2 regions of the Paenibacillus sp. J31P190 genome follow, and region 2 is predicted to be linked to the other one. Evidence: riboswitches for the same ligand, from Rfam matches in the RefSeq annotation. Region 2 holds a riboswitch; the other holds the start of a gene.

Evidence for each region. A riboswitch is a leader RNA that binds a small molecule or an ion and turns the genes downstream of it on or off. The one in region 2 is predicted to bind S-adenosylmethionine.
Region 1: another riboswitch for S-adenosylmethionine. It lies ahead of metA (homoserine O-acetyltransferase MetA); the one in region 2 lies ahead of AC58U0_RS29390 (hypothetical protein).

What each region holds. Positions count from the first base shown of each region.
Region 1 is NZ_JCAUAS010000012.1:48,648-58,323, forward strand. It holds gene tyrS (tyrosine--tRNA ligase) at 1-4, shown strand, start outside; gene corA (magnesium/cobalt transporter CorA) at 80-1,015, opposite strand; gene AC58U0_RS20880 (hypothetical protein) at 1,318-1,545, opposite strand; SAM riboswitch class I at 1,781-1,909, shown strand; gene metA (homoserine O-acetyltransferase MetA) at 2,021-2,965, shown strand; gene AC58U0_RS20890 (aminotransferase class I/II-fold pyridoxal phosphate-dependent enzyme) at 3,001-4,170, shown strand; gene AC58U0_RS20895 (trans-sulfuration enzyme family protein) at 4,167-5,339, shown strand; gene mqnC (cyclic dehypoxanthinyl futalosine synthase) at 5,477-6,613, shown strand; gene ytxC (sporulation protein YtxC) at 8,101-9,042, shown strand; gene thrS (threonine--tRNA ligase) at 9,390-9,676, shown strand, end outside.
Region 2 is NZ_JCAUAS010000023.1:37,317-46,992, forward strand. It holds gene AC58U0_RS29360 (cell wall hydrolase) at 108-746, opposite strand; gene argC (N-acetyl-gamma-glutamyl-phosphate reductase) at 1,026-1,979, opposite strand; gene AC58U0_RS29370 (toxic anion resistance protein) at 2,176-3,315, opposite strand; gene AC58U0_RS29375 (vWA domain-containing protein) at 3,338-5,026, opposite strand; gene AC58U0_RS29380 (hypothetical protein) at 5,039-5,776, opposite strand; gene AC58U0_RS29385 (hypothetical protein) at 6,590-7,096, opposite strand; SAM riboswitch class I at 7,230-7,359, shown strand; gene AC58U0_RS29390 (hypothetical protein) at 7,459-7,989, shown strand; gene AC58U0_RS29395 (glycoside hydrolase family 95 protein) at 8,272-9,676, opposite strand, start outside.

The sequences.
Region 1 (9,676 bases), on a different contig from region 2:
TTAAACGTAATGAAAAGGGCTCCTTGATAGCAGCATTCTGCTCCAAGAAGCCCTCTCTCTTTCCACGATCATAAAGTATCTATAGCCATTCTTTTTTACGAAATAATACATACATGCCTATGCCCAATGCACCCATGAACGCCAACACAATTTCATCGCCATGAGCCACATGAAGCCCGAGAATGTTATCAAAATTCATTCCGAATACGCCGGTAATGAACGTCAAAGGCATGAAGATCGTCGAAGTTGCTGTGAAAACGCGCATGATTTCATTCGCTCGGTTAGCGACGCTAGACTGATAGGCTTCTCGTAAGTTACCCATGAGATCGCGCAGCGTATCAAACGTATCCACGATCTTTACGGCATTTTCATAAATGTCTCCGAAATATTTTTGCAGCTGATGGTCAATCAGTCTAAGCTCTTTCTTGCCAAGTGTTCCAATGACATCGCGCTGAGGAACCAGCACTTTTTTGAGCCATAGAATCTCTGAACGAAGACCGATAATTTCATTCAAATGCGACTTCTTCGTTGCCACCAGGATGTCTTCTTCCAGCTTTTCAATCTTGGCCTCGATACGGTCACCGACCGCCACATAATTATCGACGACAAGATCGACCAGATGGTATAGGAAACGATCGGCGCTGTTTACTTCCTCTTCCCAGAGAAAAGGTTTCAAAGCTCGAAGTTCATTAATTTTTTGTCTAGTAACGGTAATAATGACATGTTTGCTTAGAAATAGATTAAGTGCGCGAAGGAAAATTTCTTCATCATCAAATCGAATACTATTAATAACGATAAAATAATGGGAATCGTAGAACTCAATTTTGGGACGTTGTTCCTCTTCGCTTAAGCAATCCTCCACGGCCAAATCATGAAGATGGAACAAAGGTTGAAGGATCTCTAAGTCCTCTACCCCTGCATCAATCCAATAAAAGCCTCTTTCTGGAGGTGTTAGGGCGACAGTCACGTCATCAACCAACGTAAAAATGCCATTCTGAACCCACCGTGTTTTCATCTGATCCACCCCTTTGAATGGAATCAGCCGGTTAGTTCATCATTTAGAGCAAGGCTCCGGATGAAGGAATAACCGACTGCATTCCTACACTATTAAATTGTTTAAGATCCTTGCAGGTTCTACTCCTCGGTTCTCCGTCCAAACGTATGCCCTCCTTTTTAGTCCGTGTCGAATACTTGTCTAGTATAACCCTTCATATATCACGTTTCAAGCCATAAAAGTTTGCAGAAAACTGGTAAAGTGTTGTTAAGATAAAGTATGGGAATAACGCTCAGTCGGTGTCAAAAAAATAGCCGCCATGCTTACATGGCGGCATTTAAAATTTTGTTTTTAATTTCTTTGTAAATCTCAATTAATTCAGGATCACTGCGCTGCAGCAATTCTTCCTCACTGTTTGCACCGTAGATACGGCATAACAGGGCTGCAGCATCCTCTGCTTGCTGAATGGTTGGTTTTGTGGTTTCAATCAGAGTGAAAAATCGGTTTAATGAAGCAAAAGCGGAGAAGTTATCGATCGTTTGGGTTGACATAGGTGACCTCTTTTCATGAGATATGATTTATTAGTAAAGTTTTGTTATATATATTAGTGTTTTAATATCATATAACCCGTTTTTAAGATGGCTTAAACATTATTATTTGAGACATTTTGTATCAACCGTATCCTAAGGGGACAAACCGCTGCAAATTCTTTCGCTTGACAAGTGTTTCATGCCTTGACTTTGGGTGAATTTATAGTATGATAATTTTAATCGCATACGTTACATTTTCTTATCAAGAGTAGGTGGAGGGACTAGCCCTATGACACCCGGCAACCGACAAACCTTTGCAAGCAAAGGGACGCACGGTGCTAATTCTTGCGGAAACGCTGTTTAAAGCGAATCTGGGAGATAAGAGAAGGACATTGACTTTGCTTTTCCATGGCCTTTCTCTGATTCCAGAGAAGGTCATTTTTGCATTTATTACCCATTTTCACCCATTTAAAACTTATGAAGAGGAGTGAACAGGATGCCGATCAAGATTCCTGACAACCTGCCTGCCAAAGAAATTTTAAACCAAGAGAACATCTTCACCATGGACGAATCTGTCGCGTATCACCAGGATATACGTCCACTTCGGATTGCTTTATTGAATTTGATGCCGACCAAAGAAACGACGGAAACGCAGCTGCTGCGCTTAATCGGGAATACGCCATTGCAGGTGGAATTCGTGCTTCTGCATCCTAAAACTCATACTTCTAAGAACACTTCCGTCGAGCATTTGGAAATGTTTTATAAAACATTTGACGATATTAAAGATGAAAAGCTGGATGGCATGATAATCACAGGTGCTCCTGTCGAACAGATGGAATTCGAAGATGTGAATTACTGGGAGGAATTGACGCAAATCCTGAATTGGAGCAAGCACAACGTCACCTCTACCTTGCATATTTGCTGGGCAGCTCAAGCTGGCTTGTATCACCATTTCGGTGTGCGAAAGTTTGCGCTCGAGAATAAAATGTTCGGCGTATTTCCTCATACCGTTCAGGTACCGAATACCAAGCTGCTGCGCGGCTTTGATGAAGTCTTTCATGTACCGCAATCGCGTCATACGGATATTCGTCGTGAAGACATTGAACAATGTCCGGATTTGGAGATTTTATCGGAATCTGAGGAATCTGGTGTTTATATCGCTGCAACGAGAGATGGGAAGCATATTTTCGTAACAGGACATTCGGAATATGATGCTTGTTCATTAAAATGGGAGTACGATCGGGATGTGAGTAAAGGGCTTTCAATTGATATCCCCAAAAATTATTACCCGAATAACGACCCGAGTAGACAGCCTTATAATACTTGGAGAGCGCATGCAAATCTCCTGTTCTCTAATTGGTTGAATTACTATGTCTATCAAGAAACGCCATTTGAACTGAATGCTAACATCAACGAAAGCTTGGCAAGCTCGCAATTGTAATTCGAACCCATAACCCTGAGGAGGAACTCCCTTTGTTGAAAATCGAAAGTCGTCTCGCCCAAATTGGCTCTATTGAAGAACCCGTTACTGGAGCTATCAGCTTCCCAGTCTACCAAGCTACTGCGTTCCGTCATCCGAAGCTTGGGCAAAGTACAGGATTCGACTATGCACGTACGAAAAGCCCGACACGCAAGGTGCTCGAAGATGCTATTGCTCAGCTGGAGTCAGGAGATGCGGGCTTTGCATGTTCCTCAGGAATGGCTGCGTTGCAGACTATTTTTGCATATTTCAGTCAAGGAGATCATCTGATTGTTTCCTTGGATTTATATGGCGGTACCTACCGTCTGCTTGAGAAAATCATGTCGCGCTTTGGTGTGACCGCTACGTATGTAGACACGAACGATTTAGATGGATTGGAAGCGGCTTACCAGTCAAATACCAAAGGGCTTGTCATTGAGACACCGACGAATCCGCTGATGATGATTACAGACCTTGAGCTTGTGTGTACATGGGCTCGTAAGAAAGGTATCGTATCGATTGTCGATAACACCTTACTAACGCCGTATCTTCAACGTCCAATTGAGCTTGGTGCTGATATCGTCATTCATAGCGCGACCAAGTACCTCGGCGGTCATAATGACGTGCTCGCTGGTCTCATCGTGACCAAGGGCAAAGAGCTCTCCGAGCAGATGGCTTTCCTGCATAACTCCATTGGTGCCGTGCTTGGACCGCAAGACAGCTGGCTCCTTATGAGGGGAATGAAGACGCTTGCGCTGCGCATGGAGCGTCATGAGCAGAATGCAACGGCAATCGCTAAGTTCCTATTGGAACACCCGCTGATCGGTGAAGTTTACTACCCAGCACTTGAAACCCACCCTGGTTATGCGATTCAGAACAAGCAGTCGAGTGGAAACACAGGTATTTTCTCCTTTAAAGTAACGGATGCGAGACTAATTGAACCGATTCTTCGTCATATCGAGCTCATTGCTTTCGCCGAAAGCCTAGGCGGTGTCGAATCACTTATGACCTATCCGGCTGTACAAACACATGCGGATATTCCGCTTGAAATTCGTCAGCAAATCGGTGTAGATGACCGTCTTTTACGCTTCTCTGTGGGCATAGAGCATATTGATGATCTGATTGCGGATCTTTCGAATGCCCTCAGTAAGGCGCAAGCCGAATTGGAAGGAGATTCGCTATCATGAGCCATCCACAAGATGACAAACGTAAGCCGCATGGCAAATTTGCAACGAAGCTCATTCATTTCGGTGGAGAGATCGATGAAGCAACAGGGGCATCCAGTGTGCCTCTGTATCAAGCCTCAACCTTTCATCAAGCCGACTTAGAAGTCTCACCGGAGTATGACTATACCCGTTCCGGCAATCCAACCCGTCAAGCCTTGGAAGACTATATTGCATTACTCGAAGGCGGTACACGCGGATTTGCTTTTGCCTCGGGTATGGCAGCTATTTCATCAGCCTTCATGCTATTATCGCAGGGTGATCATGTCATTTGTACCGAAGATGTTTATGGTGGTACTTATCGCCTGCTGACAACGATTATGAATCGTATGGGCGTTGAGTCGACATTCGTTGACATGACTGATATCGCTCAAGTACGTGCAGCACAGCGATCTAACACAAGAGCCGTATTTATCGAGACACCTTCGAATCCGACACTCCGAATTACAGACATCGCCGAAGTCGCTGCTTTTGCTAAAGAGCATGATTTGCTTACGATGCTGGATAATACGTTCATGACCCCATACCATCAGCGGCCAATCGAGCTGGGTATTGATATTGTGCTGCATAGCGCAACGAAGTTCCTAGGCGGACACAGTGACGTTCTGGCTGGGCTGGCTGTAGTTGCTAACGATAGTCTAGGCCGCAGAATGAAACAAATCCAGAATGGCATGGGGAACGTACTCGGCATTCAAGATTCTTGGTTGTTGATCCGTGGGATGAAAACGTTGCGGGCTCGTATGGAAATGTCCGAAACTAGTGCCCGGAGACTGGCAAATTGGCTTTCAGAGCAGCCTGATATTGATGTTGTTTACTACCCGGGACTTCCGAACCACCCTCGTAGAGACGTTCATGAAAAGCAGTCTTTAGGCTATGGAGCGGTTGTTTCGTTCGATGTTGGTTCCGGCGAGAAAGCGAAAAAGCTATTAAGCAAAGTGCGTATTCCTCTCGTTGCGGTAAGCTTGGGCGCAGTGGAGAGCATCTTGTCCTATCCGGCGATGATGTCGCATGCCTCGATGCCGAAGGAAGTTCGCTTACAGCGCGGCATTACGGACGGTCTTGTGCGGTATTCGGTAGGTCTTGAAGATATCGAAGACATTATTGAAGATTTGGAACAAGCCCTCCGCGGTTAGACCTCCATGAATTCGAAAATTAGTCATATTTGAAATGGAATACGCCTTGGTAAAAGCAGCATATTGCTGCTTTTTTGGCATGAATATGGTACGATGAGTGGATACAAGCCTTCAGAAAGTAAAGGAGTGGGTAGCCTATGAAACCGATTGATCGCATTTTATATAAAGCACAGTCAGGCGGACGAATTGATGTAGAGGAATGTATTACGCTGTTCGAATCCGATCAAATAGAGAAGATTGGCGACACCGCTAATCAGATTATGAAGAAATGGCATCCCGATCCCGTAACGACCTTCGTCATTGGGCGGAATATTAACTATACGAATATTTGCGATGTATATTGCAGATTTTGCGCGTTTTACCGGCCACCCGGTTCATCAGAAGGTTACGTCTTGCCGGATGAAACCATTTTCCAGAAGATCCAAGAGACTCTGGATGTAGATGGGACCGAAATCCTCATGCAGGGCGGCACAAATCCGAACCTTCCATTCAGTTATTACACGAATATCCTTCGAGAAATTAAGAAGCGTTTTGATATTACGATGCATTCTTTCTCGCCAGCTGAAATTATGAAAATGAAAGATGTTTCAGATGGTTTATCTTTAGAGGAAGTCGTTCGTCAATTGCACGAAGCCGGACTCGATTCTTTGCCAGGTGGCGGAGCAGAAATTCTGGATGATCGCACGAGACGCAAAATTAGTAAGCTAAAAGGGTCATGGCGCGATTGGATGGACGTTATGCAAACCGCTCACAAAATTGGTATGCATACAACGGGTACCATGGTTATCGGTTTTGGTGAATCCATGGAAGAGCGCGCGCTTCATATGCTGCGTATCCGTGATGCGCAAGATGATGTTCTGTTCCAGAAGCTCAATACACCAGGCTTCCTAGCTTTTATTCCGTGGACATTCCAACCGGATAATACGAATATGAAGGCAGAGAAAGTCACGCCTGAGGAGTATTTGAAGACGTTGGCGATTAGCCGAATTATGCTCGACAACATTCCTAACTTCCAATCGTCGTGGGTGACGATGGGACCTGAAGTGGGCAAACAAACGCTGAGCTACGGCTGCAACGACTTTGGAAGTACGATGATTGAGGAGAATGTAGTCTCCGCGGCGGGTACAACGCACAAGGTCAACGTTAACTCCACGCTGCGAATCATTCGCGAAGCAGGTAAAATTCCAGCTCAGCGGAATACGAAATACCAAACATTGCGTGTGTTTGATGACGAATCGCTAGTTATTGATAAAGATTTCGTGATGCAAAACTAATAATGTAATTTGGAGAGCAGCTGCGCGGCTGCTCTCTTTTTTACTGCCGCTCCTTTTACCAAGTAGCCAAACAATAATTGTTCATCACCTGTGAACATATTCTCTTATATCTGTTTACCAAACTCAACACGTACCGGCATCACCAGATTTTAGCGGAACGTAGAAGCTTTATTTTGCTCAAAACCGCGTAATTCACGTTTTCGCGGAACGAGGAGCCTCTATTTCCCGCTTTCGAGGTGTAAAAACACGTAAAACGGCAAAATAGGGTTCCTACGTTCCGCATACGGGTCCCGTATCGACATAATCATCGAAATAACGGCCCCTCGTTCCCCGCGATCCTCAGATTTGCAGCCTAAATGTTCGAAATCACTCCACAGAGTTTCGCTTTCAAGTTTTAAGGTTATAGATTCTACAATTGATCCTCAGACGTCGAATGAGGTGACGCCCTGTCATCAAGCGGAGAGGGAGCAAGTCGAACGGATCATTCGTGAATACAGGCGGCTCGAGAGGATCAAACGGTTAGAAATCCGTCAACGGAGAGAGCTGAGCCTACTTGTGACCAACATCGAGATGAGTGGTCAACCTGGACGTCTAAGGAGCCTTATTCGGAAACAGTGACAGGTGCCAGATACTCGAAATTAACGAGTACTGCTTGGATTCGAATTGCTACGTCAGTGGCAGGAGCGGTGGTGACGGGAATTGCGTTTGGATTCTTTGTTCTTTCAAATTTTACTTGAACAAGTTATGAAAAAATTAATGTTATTTTCATGTTTTTTTCTGAAAAAGGAGTACAATTGAAGTAGTTCACAATTTAGACAAAAACGATAGGAAGTGATTCTTGTGAAACTATTCAAAAATTTTCTTCAAGGATTTTTTTATGCTTTTGTCTCCATTGGTGCACTTCCGTTCTTACTTATCAGAAGTATTTTTGAGTCATACTTAGGATAATATCTACAAAAAAGCCTCCAACTTGGAGGCTTTTTCTTTTGCGACTAGATGCTTTAGTTTGCTTCCTTAAGCGGAGCCGTATGAATGATCGTTTAATTTTTACCTGTCATTTTGGCTGTATACAGCGATTGATCAGCGCCAGAGAATAAGGTTTCTTTACTAGTTCCCGGTCGATACTCACTCAGTCCAATTTAAATGGTCACGGATTGTCCGTTTAATTCCTCATATTTAGATTGAGAAATTTTTCAGCGAATACGTTCCAATATTTCGAATACTTCTTCGGTAGCTTTCTCCGTAAAGATGATAATAATTTTTGACCGTTGAAAGCTAAAAGAGAGAAATGAAAATAGGGAGGAAAAAGTAGAGTGGTGCCATTTTAACATCATGATTGAAATAAAATATCTGCGGGATTGGAATATATGAACGAAAGAATTGACAAAAAATTAATGAATGGAAATGGCAAATTGTTCGTTGTATATCTGATTCCTATCGACCATATACTCTTAGGAGGAGGACGTATTGATGAAAGGAGTTAGTCTATGGAACTGTTTGCCATTGTTGTAATGAATGCCGATGAGGCCTATGTACGTTCGCTAAGCGCTCAGATAGAACGTGAGCTGCAGCTTTTACATATCGCTGAAAGTGGAGTAACTGCCCCATTTGATCTACATGATACACATGCGTACATTCGAATAGAAGTGAGGATGAATGAAAGAGAAATATCTTCTGTTCACAAAGAACTAAGGGAAGGACTGGCTGTCATTTTGGCTGATCATATCATCGCAGAGAAGGAATCGCTTATCTTGCGTGATTTGATTGTTAAAGAATTTAAATATGAAGCCATAGATGATTTGGAAGCCATTGAAGGGTACTGCAAGCAATCCATGTGTGCGGAGGCGGTCATTGAGGAATTGCCTATTTTGAATGGCAGCTCAGCAAGACAACGCCGCAAACAAATGTTATCGGAGCAGCTCGTGCAAACTCTGGAGGAAACCCCTCGGTTAAGCTTAGATGGCTTCCTTAAATTTCGCTTACAGGATTATACGGAGGAGCTGCGAGAGATAGCTGAGTATGCCATTGATGAATTCATGATGGATCGCCAGTATCAAGAATTTATTTCTCTGTTGCAGTACTTTGTTTATATTCAGGAAGCCAAGATCCCCGTTGCTCATCTTATACATAAAGGCGGGCATGAGTTTGTCATCCTGAATGATCAGCTTGAACTCATAGACGCGAATGAATTCGATACAACCTTTAAGCTGGAAGTACTTGAAAAAGATATTAATTTCGAGGACATGATTGTTAGCACACTCATTACGGTATCTCCGGCAAATATCTACATCCATACACGAGATCCCGAATTAACGATCATCAAGACGATTAGACAAATATTTGAAGATCGAACAACGGTCTGCTCCTATTGTCGAACTTGTGACATCTTCTTGGGTGAAGCCAAGAAACAAGATCAACTGTCCCCTTGACCTTGAGCGAAGAGGCAATTATAATAATGATCGAAGGCGTTAATATCAAAGACATGAACTTTCTGTAAGAACTGCTCAGAGAGAGGAGACTCGGCTGCAATCTCCTTCAGCTATTCAGATCGTTTACCCCTTTGTAGCCGTGTTGTGGAATTCGACCTGACTTGCAGGATCGTTAGTATACAATACCGGAGTCATTCCCGTTACCGAATGCTGATGAGGATTCGCCTTACCCCTGTGGGCATGCAGCGAATCGAACTAGGGTGGAACCACGAGCTGAGCGCACTCGTCCCTTTTGGGATGCAGTGTGCTTTTTTGCGTTCAAAAATGAACCTATAGGAGGAACAAAAATGGTTGTACAAGTGAAATTACCAGATGGCGCGGTTAGAGAGTACGCAGTTGGAACGACCATTGAGCAAGTGGCGGAATCCATTTCATCCGGACTGAAGAAAAATGCGATTGGCGGCAAAGTTAACGGGAAATCTGTGGATCTGTCATTCTCTTTGGAAAATGATGCAGATGTAGAAATTCTAACGCTCGATAGCGAAGCGGGATTAGAGATGTATCGTCACAGCACAGCGCACTTGATGGCTCAGGCGATCAAACGCATTTATGGTGAAAAAGCGGTTAAATTAGG
Region 2 (9,676 bases):
TTTTTAAATGTTCAAGCATTGTGAAAATGGCTATTTTAATACAAAAAGAGGAGTTGCCGCTAAGCAACTCCTCCGGATATACGCGACTTTTGCCGTTATATCTACGCTTAAAAGGTAAATACATGATTACCAATAGTAATCTTGGCAGTTCTTTTTTTGCTCCAAGATGCCTGGGCAATATCAGGATTGTAAAAATATAGTGCTCCAGTTGTTGGATCCAAACCGTTCAAAGCGGCCATTGCCGCGCGGTAGGCCGACAAATTTGGTTTAAGGTTAAACTGGCCATCTTCAACGGCTGAAAATTGACCTGGCTGATGAATAACCTCAGTGATGGAATCAGGAAATTTCTCGGACTGAACTCGATTAAGAACGACAGCTCCCACGGCAACTTGTCCTAAAAAGGACTCCCCTCGAGCTTCGGAATGAATGATTCGCGCCATTTCGTCCAGAACCGACTGTTTGGGTGAAATCGTTTTATTTAGTTTAGAAAGAGTTAGGGAATCGGCTTCACCATCAACTGACAAGCCATAACTGGCTTGAAATTTCTTTACCGCATTCTTAGTCTGGATACCGTAATAACCGGTAATTCCTGTTTTAAAGTAACCCAGTGCGCTTAATCGTTCTTGCAAATCCAGTACTTGGTCACTTTGTGTGCCCTGACCTAACGATTGCGCACTGACCGGTGCGGCCATCCCCATTACACCAAGGGAACAGACGCAGATAAGAGCCTGTAGTTTCTTCTTCATGTTTCAAGATAACCTCCTCTTCCTTTTACGCGCTGCACAGGCAACGACATGCAGCATTACAAATTTAGGGGTGTTGATCCGACTCAAGATGTCGCCTTACACGCTCGAAAATAGGGAACAGCACCAGGCTGTCCCTATAAACTTCGGAAGAAACACCTGTTAAGGGTCGCAAATCACAAAATGGAGCAATGCTAATAAGGCAGCTATCTCCATTTTCGTTTCTGATTAGCGTAATGATGTAGTTTCCTCTGCGCTCTGTTTTGTCTGTAAAGGCATGTTTTACGAGAAAAGCCCTAATCCCTCATCAAGTCCCAACATTATGTTCATACATTGAATTGCTGCTCCCGATGAACCCTTCCCGAGGTTGTCCAGTCTGCATGCGACAAGAACTTGATCGTCATTTCCTAGGACAAAAATCTCAGAATAATTGGTTCCGTTACATAGTGTCGGATCAAGAGCATATTGGGAAATTCCCCTAGTATCATCAAGCGGGATGACTCTTACAAACGTTTCTCCTTGATAATAATCTGTGAGGACAGCATGAATTTCCTGAAGGCTAGGTTGATTAATAAGCAGACGAGTAACCAAAGGAACCGTCACAACCATACCATTGTAAAAGTTGCAAATAGTCGGGAGGAATACAGGTTGGAACTCAAGATCTGTAAATTTCTTCATTTCAGGTAAATGCTTATGATCCAGCTTTAAACTATAGTGCTGTGGGTGCCTTAGGCTGTCGTTTACATCACTAAAACTACCTGTCTCGTATTGTTCAATTAATGCCTTGCCCCCACCACTATAACCCGTTAATGAGTGGCAACAAACCGGATAACCACGTGGAAGGATTCCCCTTTGGACAAGTGGATTAATCGCAAGCACAAATGCAGTAGCATGGCAACCTGGCACTGACACACGAGCTGCGTTGGCTATCTCATCCCTTTGTAATGCCGATAATTCTGGCAAGCCATAGGTCCACAAATCATTGGTACGAAAAGCCGTACTGCTATCAATAACTCGAGTATTAGGATTCATAATGAGTGTTAAGGCCTCTCGAGCAGCCTGGTCTGGTAGACACAAGAATACAATATCTGCTTCATTCATTAACTTTATTCGGATCTCGGGTTCCTTCTTATGCTCCTCCGAAATCAAAAGAAGTTCCACATCGTTTCGTTGGTTAAGTCTTTCATGTATTTTTAGTCCCGTCGTCCCGTATTGGCCATCTACAAATACTTTCATAGCATATACCTCCGTACTCATAATGAATAATTATACGAAACAACGCATTTATATACAATATATTATTCCCTTTAAAAGAAAATTTCTATCGAAAGAAACCACTCAATTGTTAGGAGTGGCTTTGTCTTTTTATGCTGATATAAAATTTGTGGTCAAACTGTTGCTGCGCTATCCTGCCCTTTTTAATACCGCGGTCCTATATGGATAACTGGCTGCCCTTCTCCAGACGCAATATTTGCTTTTCGCCGATATCAGCCAAATTGCGGAACTCATTGATTGTTTCGCGCATTTTTGGCAGAGCCTCCTGTTTATAGGTACTAATCGAGTCCAGAGCAGAAATTACATCTGTAAATGCTTGTTTTAGAGTATCAACTGAAATGTTGGATTCAATTGATTTCTTATGAATTTCGGCTCCCTGTTCGTTCAGCATACGCGAAGTAGCAGTTATTAGATTGCTAGTTACTTTGTTCAAGAGCTCAACTTTTTTCAAAGCGATATTTTGATTGTACAGGGCGCTGGCAACCATGACAGATATCTTCAATGCGGAAATCGTTACGGTCTTTGAGCGATCGACAACACGCATCATCTGCCTATTGTTCCGTATAACCAGTTCCATTGCCATAATGCCCTGTTGGTTTACAACCAACATCTCTTGCAAGTCCATAACCCTCTGCCTTAAAGGGAAGAGGATTTCCTCCGTAATAAACCGAATCTTTTCTGGATCTTCATTCCGTATCTTTGCTGTTTCGATTTGTACCTCAATGGATTCATCCATCAGTGCTCCAAGCTGAATTTCCTTTCTAAGTTTCTTGGATAATTCACGCAAAGATTGTTGTTCGAACTCCAGTGTGGTGTTGTCATTCTTGAGTGTGGACTTTCCCTTATCTAAAGAAACGATGATATCTGCAATGATGCCATCTGCCTTTTCATATTTAAGGAAGTAGCTCCGAATAGGGCTGAAGAACTTACCAAGGATGCCGGTTTTGGCAAAATCAACGAGGCTAGGATCCAAATCTTTGATTTGTGTGTGCAGGTCTGCTAATCCCTTGGCTACTTGCCCGCCATCTTCGCCAGCTTTTGAAAGATTACCGACCGACACTTGCAGTAACGCATTTTTAGAGGAAGACAATTTCATTGTATCTACACCGAATGTATCGATCGATTGTAGAATTTCCCTCCGTTTCTCGAGCGAATCAAGTTCCAATGACATGATTGTAGCTACATTAGAGTCAGCAATCTCTTTCAACTTGGCGATTTCCTCGGGAACCGGCTTAATCTCATGTTCGATCACTGCTTTAATTTCTTCAGGATTGGCTATTTCCAATGTGAATGACATGTGAATCCCCCCTCGATTTGAATTACATTTGGACGTTGAACAGGTTGCCGAGTTTATACACCACATCGTCAGTGTCTGCATTGATGCTTGCAGCTTCGTTGATACTAGAAATGCTTTCGAGGGCTTTGATGTTTGCGTTATAGCCGATCGTATAGATGGGGACTTTATAGATTTCGACTAATCCCTTTATGTCCTTGAGAGAATGCCCTTCGTTTGTCTCGCCATCGCTCAAAACAAAAATGATTGGCTTCATATTCGGATTAACAGCCATTTCGTCTTGAATCATCTTTAGGGCTACAATAATACCGTCAAAGGTTGCCGTTCCACCACTCGCCTGGAGGCTGTTGACCGCACCGACGAACATGGACTGCTGATTTGTGTCGTACTTCGCGATCGGGAGTTTGATTGTTACACCACTGGAGTAGGAAACCAAGCCGATGCTGTTGTCTTTGCCCAAGTATTTCTGCCCCTTGAATAAGGACTCCTTGAGTCGATTGAGCGGCGCCCCCGCCATGCTTCCCGAAACATCCGTTACAAATACCGCGACAATTGGTTTGGTGCCATTCTTCTTTTCTTTCCATACTTTTTGAGCAGAAGCTAGAAGATTACCATCAACAGGTGCGAGTTCAGACTTGTAATCTTCGAGGCCGTTAAAGCCCTTTTCTTTCGCTGTTTTTTGGTATTTCTCTTGTGTTACGAATTCAGCAAATTTCTTTATTACATCGAGTTTATTCTGTGGCAGGTCCCCTAATGCATAGAGTGGGCTATCATGCCTAACGCCAAATGGTGTGAACACATAGCTACCTTTAAGGTCTACTGCGTTGACATATGTCTGATACTCCAAGACAAACCCGTCTAGAGCGCCAGACTTGGCAGCTTCACGCATTTGGATTGTTGTGGACGCGGTGAACGGTACATTGGATTGGAAATTCTCGAATCCTTTAACCGCTTTCTCCCCCAATATGTTGGAGCTGTCGAAGGTGTTCAGAGCAGTAACGAGAAAGTTCAGACCAGTAGAGCTGGCGAATGGATCGGTATATCCCATTGCGAACTCGTTATTGGAAATCGCTTCTGTGATGGTTTTGATATTCACTGACCCGTACTTCTCTACCAGAGCATCATGTTTTGCCTTTGAAATGACGATCCCCGGCACGTTTCCTACTAAACGCTTCGTAATTAGCTGAGTCTTGATACCATTTGCCTTTACGATTTCTCCCCATAACTCGTTGGATGGAGTGAAGGCGTCAGGAATGTATTTACGGGATTTGATATAGTCCGTCGCAGTACCAGAAGCAATATTACGTATCTTCACGGAAGCTGGTTTGCCGTTTACTTCAATCTTGGCTTGATTGAACTCCGTTGCCACTTCGGTTAACCAACCATCAACGCCGGTTCCCGACTTTTCTGTAGAGGAGAAGATCTCAACAAAATTATCCGTTGTACTTCCCACTGTTATTGGAAACTTCGAGATATCCGGAAGCGTTTCAGCTACATCAACCGGATTAAGGTCTATCTGTCCCTTTACAGGCTTATCCGTGGCAATAGATATATCGGAGTAAAGTTCGGATAAACGTTCCCCAGCATTTTCTGCTGCGACTTGACTACTTGATTTCCCAAGATTTGCAGTCAGTTTTACACCTGCATACACAAGTCCGAATGCTAATACAATGATAATACCCGATAGGAGGAACAAACCTCTCTTATTTTTCATCGAAGTCACCTCTTATTCCTTATAGTGTTTTGTTTGTTTTATCAACGAGTCTATTTCTTGCATGCACGGCATCTGTTCTATGTCAGCAAGTTCTAAACTGTCCAATCGTGAGATTTCCATTAAAAGTTTGTCTATTTTCAACAAAATTTCTTCGTTTGTACCGAGAGAATCTTTAACGAATGATAGGAACTCGTTATACACCATCATCTTTTCTGCGATGAGATCCGAAGGTAACCTCGACGATTCCTTGAGCATCACAATCTTGTACTCGTTCTCATCGAATACATGCATTCTGCCCAGTATGCTGCGAATGTTGAGATAGAACAAATTCTCTACTTCTTGCGACACGGAAGTGAATTTCTTATAAGTGAGTTCATTAGGATCAAACCTTTGATTTAAAAGTCCTAACAGGGTCTCCATTCTTTTTCTAAGGCGCTCTAGCTGCCGAAGGGCTAGCCCAATATCGCTCTGCAAAGTTTTGACTCCTTTATAATGAGTAAGGGCATCTATATATTCATTGTGAGTCCTGATTTCTTTCACTGGTTTAACTGACGGTAGCTTGAATATCAACACGTTGGTCGCGTACGATAGAGCGAGGATACTGGCAAAAATTATTGTCACACCTGAAGCAGTTTCAAGAGCGCTACCGCCGATCTCTATCCCTATAATCCCCGGTGAAAGGACCGCAATATTAAAAACCACTATACCTAAAATGATTACGACAAGTTTTAAATGATTTTTGCTTAGCAATTCTTACACCCCCTCGTTTCGAATTACGATTAATTTGCTTCTCCCGCCTCGATTACTACCTATATATATTAGCGTCATGTGCTCACATGATCATTTCGAACCGTTTTGTGCTGATTATCAACGGTATACCATTCGGACTCATACCTTCTATAGCTGCTGCAGATGTATCCTTGCACGGTGTTAGTTGACAAATATGTTTTGAAGTCTAAAAATCCAGCAAACTCAGGGATTTGCTGGATTGTTTCTAAAAAATAAATTATAAATAAAGTGTACTTCCTACAATTTAACAAACCAATAAGGAGCAGCTGCCGATGCAAAACTGCTCCTTATTCATTAAATTAAAGTTCTTAGCTGAACGGAAACTGTTTTTATTAATTCAGAGAACAAGGATGTTGACTGACATAATGTAAAATTTCCGTTTCATTCAATGAAGCTAAAATTTATACAATGGAACAAACTCATTATACTATATATTAACATTATTTACCATTTGTATCCAATATATATTTACTGTTCTATCTATTTTTCTTTACTTTAATAGATAAAAAAGGAGCTGCCGCGAAGCAAGCCCTTCAACTATAATCTTTCGTAAACGGAATCGCTATTTTTCGAGTATTACGAGAGAATGAACTGTATTCACTCCTCCACCTCCCATAGAACTCTGACTTACTACTTTCCATCCCTGGGATAACAATTCATTTAATTCTTCTAAATTATTTCTTTTGTCGGTCAAGTAACTAACAATTATTGCTTTTTGCATAATACACTCACAACTCCCTTTTAAACATATCTTAATGAAGCTATAGATCTCTGTTAGGGTGATATATTTTGTATAGCTTCAAACAAAAAAGATTGGATATTCTCAACATTTTTATCTATGGGTATAATAGTATCCAAAATTAATTCTCCATCAAAAAACTCTTGACCCAAATCCTTATAGTGTTCTTTTAGCTCAGATAAATTAGTTATTAATTGGTTAGGTAATGGATTGATGCTTCGTTTATCAAGTCTTTCTGACCAGGTTGATTCATCACTGCAGATACAATGTATCAAAAAGCGAAAAAGAACATCGAAGCAGATTTTGTTTCTTGAACCGTGCTCTTTAACGAAAACAGCAACAGAATCGTAAATATCATCCTTATGCAACACGGGTACTTTGAGTCTCTTACCCCAAGTTTTTAATCTATATCTTATTTCAGCTTCCTTGAAAAAGACTCCAAAAAATGGAAAAAAGTTCAAAATCAGTTGAATAAAAGCTAATAAAAAATACTTTTTGCAATTAAATATTTCTTTTCGAATTAGTTCCCTATTGGGAATCATACCCACTTACTAATTGAAAATATTTTTAGACTTCAACTCACTCATGAGTATATGGATGTTAATAGTAAAGAGTGAATTTCCTTGACATCAGAGTGCTTTATAGTATTATAAAAATAATCGAATATGTTGATTTTTCTTATCAAGAGTAGGTGGAGGGACTAGCCCGATGAAACCCGGCAACCGACAAACCTTTGTTAATCAAAGGAATGCACGGTGCTAATTCTTGCGGAAACGCTGTGCAAAGCGAATCTGGGAGATAAGAGTGAGGATATGACTTTGAGTTCTTATGACCTTTCTCTGATTCTAGAGAAGGTCATTTTTGCTTTCATGAACTAATTTAACTTGTTTAAAGGAGGGACAGGATGCCGTTCACGATTTCTAACAATTTTACGATGGATGAAACTGTTGAGTATCACCAGGATATCCATCCCCTTCGTAGTGCATTGCTAAAATTGAAAAATTCGACGATTGGTCTTGAATCCTTGCAGCAGTGCAAGATTACCCGCATAGAATGTTTTCGATTTGACAATGAGCTTACAGAGAAGCTGCAACTTGGAGACAAGACAGATATCTGCGGGCTAATTGCTATTACCACAACTACAGGAGCAGTTGGCTTAAGGGATTTTGCGATCCCTTGTAAAACCCTGAAGTGCGATTTAACTATGTGGGTTGCTCTTTTTCAGCGAATGAAAGGTCTGACTTTAATGGAATGTATGAACTACACTCAAGTAAACCAAGAGGCATGGGGACCCGTGAGATTAGAATTAATTGAGTCGGCATTAATGGATCTAATAGGAAAAGTTGTACTGACATTAAAAGACAACAAGGATAAAAGATACATTTGGGATCGAGCATACTTATTTGACCATACGCAAGCGTACATCTCATTTTAAGAAAAACATAATCATTTCAACCAAAAAATAAAATAAACCTAGATATATCAATTTATTGATTCCTCTAGGTTTATTCATAAGGTCTCATAGGGTCAAGGATTGGATTACTCCCTCCCGTTTTGTTTGACAATCATTTTGTATTTGAAATGTACAGTTTCACCTACGGTCGGTCTTTGTCAATCGTCAGCTATAGACTGATGATAACTAAAAAAGACACCCAGAATAAGGTGTCTTTTTCCAATCCTGTGGACCTTTTATACAGGTTATTTACACAGGAAACATTCAATGTTCTTGAATGTTCAACGGATTCAATGAAATCGTATATCGTTTTCCTTTCACAGTTAGAAATTCACTCCTAATCAAAGCATCGATCTGAACGCTGCAAAGCCCTCCAGAATGAGAATAAATCTCCGCTTGAACAATTTCGCCCTTATTCCAACTTATGTTCACCTCGAATCCTCCGCGTGCCCTCAAGCCTTTAACGAAGCCTGTCGGCCAAGCATCAGGCAGAGCGGGAAGCAAGTGAAGATATCCTTGATGGGATTGCAGCAGTAGTTCAGCAATTCCTGATGCAGCTGCAAAATTACCATCAATTTGAAACGGGGGGTGAGCATCAAACAGATTCGCATAAATACCCCCAGTTTGGTAATTTTCCGTATCATCTTTAACAAGCCTAAGCAGATTGGCAATTAGGCTATGCGCCCGATTTCCATCGCCAAATCGGGCCCATAATCCCACTTTCCAGCCGAGACTCCATCCCGTCCCCTCATCTCCGCGCCTATTCAAGGATTGCTGCGCTGCAGTATATAGCTCTGGTGTTGTATGCTGTGTCAACTGACGGCCAGGATAAACGCCGAATAAATGGGAGATGTGCCTGTGATGCTTATCTTCGTCCTCGAAATCCTGGGACCACTCCTGAAGCTGGCCATATTTGCCGATTTGCATCGGAAATAAGCGACTTCGTGCATCATCCAATTCTTGACGGAAGTCAGCATCCACTTGCAAAATAACTGATGCTTCCATACAGTTCGTAAACAAATCCCAAATGATTGACAGATCCATGGTGGCTGCCACGCTAACGCCGGCTTTTCCTTCTGCGGTCACAAATTTGTGTTCCGGAGAAGTAGATGGCATGGTAATCAAGCGTCCAGAACCGTCATCTACCAACCAATCCAGGCAAAAAAGCGCTGCTTCTTTCATAATAGGATAAGCATAACTGCGCAGGAAAGTGTCATCTTTGCCAAATGCATAGTGCTCCCATAAATGCTGTGTTGTCCACGGTCCACCCATCGGCCATAATGCCCAAACGGGATCTCCATTACCATAATCGCCGACAGGTGAGGCTTGGCACCAAATATCCGTATTATGATGTGCCGTCCAGCCACGAGCCCCATAATGTACATCTGCCGTTTTCTTTCCGTTTTGTGACAATCTTCCGATAAAACTGAGAAAAGGCTCATGGCATTCCGCAAGATTGCAGGTTTCTACCATCCAATAATTCATTTGTGCATTGATGTTAAGCGTATAGTTGCTGCTCCACGGCGGCCGTATTTCTTTATTCCAGATGCCCTGCAAATTAGCCGGTTGTGTGCCTGGACGAGAGCTAGCAATCATCAGATAACGGCCATAATGAAATAAGAGCTCGACCAGTCCGGGATCCTTGGCCCCATATTCGGATATCCGCTCT